Regions from separate parts of the Ectopseudomonas mendocina genome, predicted to be linked through region 2. Evidence: predicted binding sites of a transcription regulator. Region 2 holds the regulator's gene; the other holds the start of a gene.

Region 1 (3,461 bases), 1.5 Mb from region 2:
GCTGCGATCTTGCTGGCGTCCAGGGTGCTCGGATCGATATGCATGCCAGCGCCTGGCTGCACCACGTTGACCACGATCAGACCGATGATCAGGGCGATGGTGGACACGATTTCGAAGTACAGCAGTGCATAACCACCGGTTTTACCAACCGCTTTCATGTCCTGCATGCCCGCGATGCCGCTGACCACGGTGCAGAAGATGATCGGGGCAATGACCATCTTGATCAGCTTGACGAAACCATCGCCGAGCGGCTTCAGCGCTACACCGGTTTCCGGGTAGAAGTGGCCGAGCAGGATGCCGATGGTGATTGCGACCAGAACCTGTACGTAGAGCATTTTGTAGAACGGTTGACGGATAACGTCGGTCGTCATGGCAGTTCCTCAGTGACCACGCAGTGCATCCTTCCGATACTGCGTAGCCCTTTTGTAAGCATGTTCCCTCCATCTGGAGGGGTTTATTGTCGAGGCGCGTGAACCGCAGCCTTGCTCGCCTTATCGCAAGCCGCATGCCACTCCGAAAAAATATAAAAAAACCAATAAAAACAATAATTTATATATTTAGATAGCCAAGCAATAATTTCATCTGTGGCGGTTTTCCGCACGACCAGATGCCAGGGCCTGGCGGATATCCATCCGCACACGGGTCATGCAGGTGACTTGTTGGGTGCAGGCTGCTCTGGCTACCATCGGCGACCACCTCGACGGGCCTGCCCATGCGCGAACGCACCATCGCCAGCCATTTCGTCCGCGCCGCTCTGCGCGGCGCCCAGCGCCAGAACCTGGCCTGCGAGGGCATTCTGCGCGGCGCCGGCATCCAGCCGGCGATCCTTCAGGAACCCCGCGCACGCATTGCCCCCGAGCAGTTCGCTCGGCTGATGCAGTTGCTCTGGGAAGCACTGGATGACGAGTACCTGGGCTTCGGGCGCCAGCCGAGCCGACGCGGCACCTTCGCCATGATGGGGCACGCCATCATCCACTGCCGCAGCCTGGAAAAGGCGCTGAGCCGCGGCGCGCTGTTCTACGGCCTGTTCCCGGACGCACCGGTGATCCGCCTGCAGCGTGAAGGCGACTGGGCGCGGCTGAGCGTCGACGACAGCACCCTGTGGGATCCGGATCACTTCCTGGTGGAAAGCCTGCTGGTGATCTGGCACCGCCTCGGCAGTTGGCTGATCGGCCAGCGCATTCGCCTGGAAGAGGCCACCTTCGCCTACCCCGAACCGGAGCACGCCGCCGAGTACGAACTGCTGTTCCCCAGTAGCCGGCGGTTCTCCGCCGGACAGACCAGCCTGCTGTTCCATGCCCGCTACCTGAGCATGCCACTGCTGCAGGACGAACGTACGCTCAAGCAGTTTCTCCAACATTCCCCCGCCGATCTGCTGGCACGCCCAGATGGCGGCGACAGCCTGACCAGCCAGATCCGCCGCCTGCTGGGCCGGGACTGTCGCACCTGGGCCGACCTGGAACACGTCGCCCAACACCTGCACACCAGCCCACAAACGCTGCGTCGCCATTTGCGCGAAGAAGGCACCAGCTTCCAGGAGCTCAAGGATCATCTGCGGCGCGACTTGGCCATCTATCACCTGGGCCGAGATGAACTGGCGATCCAGGACATCGCCGAGCAACTCGGTTTCTCCGAACCTTCGGCTTTCCACCGCGCCTTCAAGAAATGGACAGGACTGACGCCAGGCGCCTATCGAGCCCAGGAAGGCTGAGAAAGGCCCTGGCGAAGCTGCCATAAATCGCAACAATCACCCGGACATTCAATGGATTTTGTCTTAAACAATCGCCAGGCAAGGCCGACATAACTCCCAGCCCAATCCAGAGAATCCCAGCGATGTTCGCCACCCGCCTGAAACAAGAGCTGCAAGCCCTGCGTGAAGAACTGGCGTCCATCGAACAGGTACGTTCCAGCCTGAACGAGGAAATGCTCGCCCTGTATCTGGATCCACAGGGTCGCATCGAATCGGTCAACCGCAACTTCGAGCAGGAAATGCTCTACCGTGCCGAACAACTGCACGGCCGGAACCTGCTGGAGATGATTCCCGATCACGTGCGCAATCTGGACTTCCATCACCGTGTCCGCCATGCCCTGGAACGTGGCGAGCACCTGGCTGGCGTCATTCGCCTCAAGCGTGGCAATGGTGAAGAGGCGTGGTTGCGCTCGATCCTGCAACCTATTCGCGACAGCCAGGGACGAATCAAGCAGTTCTCGCTGTTTGCCAGCGACCTGACTCGTACCATCGAGTCCTCGCGCGAGCACGAGAACCTGATCAAGGCATTGCAGCGTTCCACCGCCGTGATCGAGTTCAACCTCGATGGCGTGGTGCTTACCGCCAACAAGCCCTTCCTCGACGCGATGGGCTACACCCTGGCGCAAGTTCAAGGCAAGCATCACAACATCTTCTGCGATCCGGCTGAGGCCAAGTCACCGCAATACAAAGCGTTCTGGGACAAGCTGCGCCGTGGCGAATTCGTCGTCGACCGCTTCAAGCGCGTGGACAGCCTCGGTCGCGATGTCTGGCTGGAAGCCTCCTACAACCCCATTACCGATGCCAACAACCGGCTGTACAAGGTGGTCAAGTTCGCCACCGTGATCACCGATCAGGTCATGCGTGAGGCGGAAGTGGCCGAAGCGGCTGGTATCGCCTTCGACACCTCTAAAGGCACCGATAGCAGCGCGCGAAATGGCGCCGCCGTGGTGCAGCAGATGCTCAACGCCATGCATGAACTGGCCAACCGCATGCAGGAAGCCGCGCAAGGCATCGAAGCGCTGGACAAGCAGTCCCAACTGATCGGCTCCATCGTCAAGAACATCAGCAGCATTGCCGAACAGACCAACCTGCTGGCACTCAATGCGGCCATCGAGGCGGCGCGCGCCGGCGAGCAGGGCCGCGGCTTCGCCGTGGTCGCCGACGAAGTTCGCCAACTGGCCTCGCGCACCAGCGCCGCTACCGTGGAAATCACCAGTGTGGTCGAGCAGAACCAGCAACTCGCCGAACGCGCCGTGGAGATCATCGACCGCGGCAAGAGCCAGGCCGAACTTGGCCTGGAACTGTCCGCCCAGGCCGGTCAGGTCATCGAAGAAATCCAAGATGGCGCGCAGCGCGTGGTCAAGGCCGTGGAGCGTTTCGCGACGCAGCTCTGAGCACGACGACAAGGCAAAGGTAGGCTGCGCCATGCGCACCGTGGAAAACAGCGGTGCGCGCGGCGCGCCCTACAGCCTCAATCGTACAAACGCACCCGGAAACACGCCCCGCCCAACTCCGACTCTTCCAGGCTCAGCTCACCGTCGTAGCTCTCGACGATGTCCTCGACCACCGCCAGGCCGATACCCTGCCCCGGATTCTGCGCATCCAGGCGTTCGCCGCGCTGCAGCACGCGCGCACGTTGATCCGGCGGCACACCAGGCCCATCGTCCTCGATGGTGATCAGGCAGCCACCGGCCAGCGGCTCCAGGCGAAT
Region 2 (3,461 bases):
CCCCGAGCGCTGGATGCCATGCGTTTCGAGCTGCACGGCCTGCGTGAGCTGATCGAAGTGCAACTGGGCTCCATTGCCTGGGGCCAACTGCAAAATCGTCGTCCGCAACAAGCCAATCTGTGGCGTCGCCTGCAGCGCATGGGCCTGTCTGCCGAGCTGTCGCAGGCGCTGCTGAGCAAGGTGGCAGGCGTGGCCGAGCCGCGTCAGGCCTGGCGCATGCTGCTGGCGCACCTGGCCCACGCGATCAGAACGCCGAAGGTAGAACCGCTGGAGGAGGGCGGGGTGATTGCCTTGGTCGGCCCGGCTGGCATGGGCAAGACCACCACCCTAGCCAAGCTGGCCGCGCGTTACGTGCTTAAGTACGGCGCGCAGCAGGTCGCTCTGGTGAGCATGGACAGTTACCGTATTGGCGCGCAGGAGCAACTCAAGACCCTGGGGCGTATCCTGGGGGTATCGGTGACTCAGGTCGATCCTGGTCAGTCGTTGCTGCAGGCGCTGACTCCGCTGGCGAAAAAGCGTGTGGTGCTCGTCGATACTGCGGGCCTGCCGGGTAACGATCCCGCACTGCGTCTGCAACTGGAAAGCCTGGCTTCGGCGCGTATCAATGCGAAAAATTATCTGGTTCTGGCTGCAACAAGTCAGAGCCAAGTGCTCAAGGCGGCCTACCATAGTTACAAGCGTTGTGGACTGGCAGGCTGCATACTGACGAAACTGGACGAGGCGGCGAGCCTGGGCGAGGTTTTAGGTCTGGCTATAGGCCAGCATCTGCCGGTAGCCTATGTCACGGACGGGCCGCGTATTCCGGACGATCTGCAGGTGCCGCGCAGTCATCAACTGGTCAGTCGCGCGGTAGGTTTGCAGGCCGCCGAGGAGCCGAGCGAAGATGCCATGGCGCAGATGTTCGCCGGGCTATACCACAGTCCGGCACGTGCCGGCTGAAGCGACGAGAACAGTGCATCCTCCCGCGTGGTTGGCGGGAGTGAACGGCCAAATGGCCAAGTCGAAGTTAGACAAGGTGTAGAAATAACATGGGTATGCATCCCGTACAGGTGATTGCGGTGACTGGCGGCAAGGGTGGCGTCGGCAAGACCAACGTGTCGGTCAATCTGTCCATGGCCCTGGCCGATCTCGGCCGTCGGGTGATGCTGATGGACGCTGACCTTGGCCTGGCCAACGTCGACGTTCTGTTGGGCCTGACGCCCAAGCGCACCCTGGCCGATGTGATCGCAGGTGAATGCGATCTGCGTGACGTGCTGCTGCAGGGGCCGGGCGGCATCCGTATCGTGCCGGCGGCGTCCGGTACGCAGAGCATGGTCAGTCTTACGCCGATGCAGCACGCCGGCCTGATCCAGGCATTCAGCGATATCAGCGAAAACCTGGACGTACTGGTGATCGATACTGCGGCCGGTATTGGCGATGCGGTGGTCAGCTTCGTTCGCGCGGCGCAGGAAATTCTCGTAGTGGTGTGCGATGAGCCGACCTCGATCACCGACGCCTACGCGCTGATCAAATTGCTCAATCGTGACCACGGTATCAGCCGCTTCCGCGTGTTGGCCAACATGGCCCACAGCCCGCAGGAAGGGCGCAATCTCTTTGCTAAGCTGACCAAGGTGACGGATCGTTTCCTCGATGTCGCCCTGCAGTATGTCGGTGCCGTGCCCTACGATGAGTGTGTGCGTAAAGCCGTGCAGAAGCAGCGTGCCGTCTATGAAGCCTTCCCACGATCCAAGTGCGCCCTGGCGTTCAAGGCGATAGCTCAGAAGGTCGACACCTGGCCGTTGCCGGCCAATCCCCGTGGCCATCTGGAATTTTTCGTCGAGCGTCTGGTGCATCAACCGACTGCAGACTCGGCCGTATGACAGCAGCCTCTGGACTTCGTATGTACAACAAGGCTCAGGCGCAGGATTCCCAGCATCAGCTGATCGAACGCTATGCGCCGCTGGTCAAGCGGATTGCCTATCACTTATTGGCCCGTCTGCCGGCCAGCGTGCAGGTCGATGACCTGATCCAGGCCGGCATGATCGGCCTGCTCGAAGCCTCGCGCAAATACGACTCCAGCAAGGGTGCCAGCTTCGAAACCTTCGCCGGTATCCGTATTCGTGGTGCCATGCTCGATGAGGTGCGCAAGGGGGATTGGGCGCCGCGTTCGGTACACCGCAACAGCCGTATGGTCAGCGATGCGATTCGTGTTGTTGAAGCCAGAACGGGGCGTGACGCTAAAGATCACGAAGTTGCGGCCGAACTCCAATTGAGTCTGGAGGATTACTACGGCATTCTTGGCGACACTTTGGGCAGCCGCCTGTTCAGCTTCGACGACCTGTTGCAGGACGGCGAGCATGGCGGGTTGCACGAAGACGCCGGGCACACCCACCTCGAACCTTCGCGGGACCTCGAAGACGAACGCTTCCAGGCGGCTTTGGCCGATGCCATCGCTGGTTTGCCGGAGCGTGAACGTCTCGTGCTGGCGCTGTATTACGACGAAGAACTGAACTTGAAAGAAATCGGCGAAGTGCTGGGGGTTAGCGAGTCACGCGTCAGCCAGTTGCATAGCCAGTGCGCAGCGCGTCTGCGTTCGCGGCTAAGTGAATGGCGCGCTGGCTGAACAGCGTATTCGCAGGCTTAAACGGCCTGTTAACGGTTTCATGATTAAAGGACGTGGTTGCGAGCGCAATACGTTTGGGACTGTACGGAGGTCGACTTGGACAAGAACATGAAAATCCTCATCGTTGACGATTTCTCGACGATGCGACGGATCATCAAGAACCTCTTGCGGGATTTGGGTTTCACCAACACCGCAGAAGCCGACGATGGCACCTCGGCGCTGCCGATGCTGCAAAGCGGCAGCTTCGACTTTCTGGTGACCGACTGGAACATGCCCGGTATGACCGGCATCGACCTGCTACGTGCCGTGCGCGCCGACGAACGTCTGAAGCACCTGCCGGTGTTGATGGTGACGGCCGAAGCCAAGCGCGATCAGATCATCGAGGCGGCCCAAGCCGGTGTGAACGGCTATGTGGTCAAACCCTTCACTGCCCAGGTGCTGAAGGAAAAGATCGAGAAGATCTTCGAGCGGGTCAACGGCTGATGTCGGCCGCGAGGGTGCTATGGAACACGATGACTCCACGCTGGGTGACCTTGAGTCGACCCTGAAAAGCAACGCCCGCGATCTGGTCGATAGCCTCGAACAAGGCAACTTCGGCGCCGCGGTACAACTGATTAATGAGCTCAACAAGGTTCGTGATCGTGGCCTGTATCACGAGGTCGGCAAGCTGACCCGTGAGCTGCACAATGCCATTGTCAATTTCCAGCTTGATCCGCGTATGCCGCATGCCCAGGAGCTGTCGCAGATCGCCGATGCCACCGAACGCCTGAATTATGTGGTCACCATGACCGAGAAGGCTGCCAACCGCACCATGGATCTGGTGGAGCAGAGCGCGCCGCTGGTCAATGACCTGAGCGAT

What was found. Region 2 encodes FliA, which starts transcription of late flagellar genes. Its sites were predicted from a motif close to CTAAAGTTTNNNNNNNNNNNGCCGNTAA; they were not measured.
Region 1: C7A17_RS01135 (methyl-accepting chemotaxis protein) is a predicted target of FliA. The motif match lies at 1,775-1,802, and genes of this name have one in related genera.

Annotation. Positions count from the first base shown of each region.
Region 1 covers NZ_CP027657.1:226,220-229,680, forward strand. The annotation lists gene C7A17_RS01125 (dicarboxylate/amino acid:cation symporter) at 1-371, opposite strand, end outside; gene C7A17_RS01130 (AraC family transcriptional regulator) at 713-1,711, shown strand; gene C7A17_RS01135 (methyl-accepting chemotaxis protein) at 1,834-3,144, shown strand; gene C7A17_RS01140 (ATP-binding protein) at 3,222-3,461, opposite strand, start outside.
Region 2 covers NZ_CP027657.1:4,466,310-4,469,770, forward strand. The annotation lists gene flhF (flagellar biosynthesis protein FlhF) at 1-939, shown strand, start outside; gene fleN (flagellar synthesis regulator FleN) at 1,029-1,859, shown strand; gene fliA (RNA polymerase sigma factor FliA) at 1,856-2,602, shown strand; gene C7A17_RS20645 (chemotaxis response regulator CheY) at 2,711-3,085, shown strand; gene C7A17_RS20650 (protein phosphatase CheZ) at 3,105-3,461, shown strand, end outside.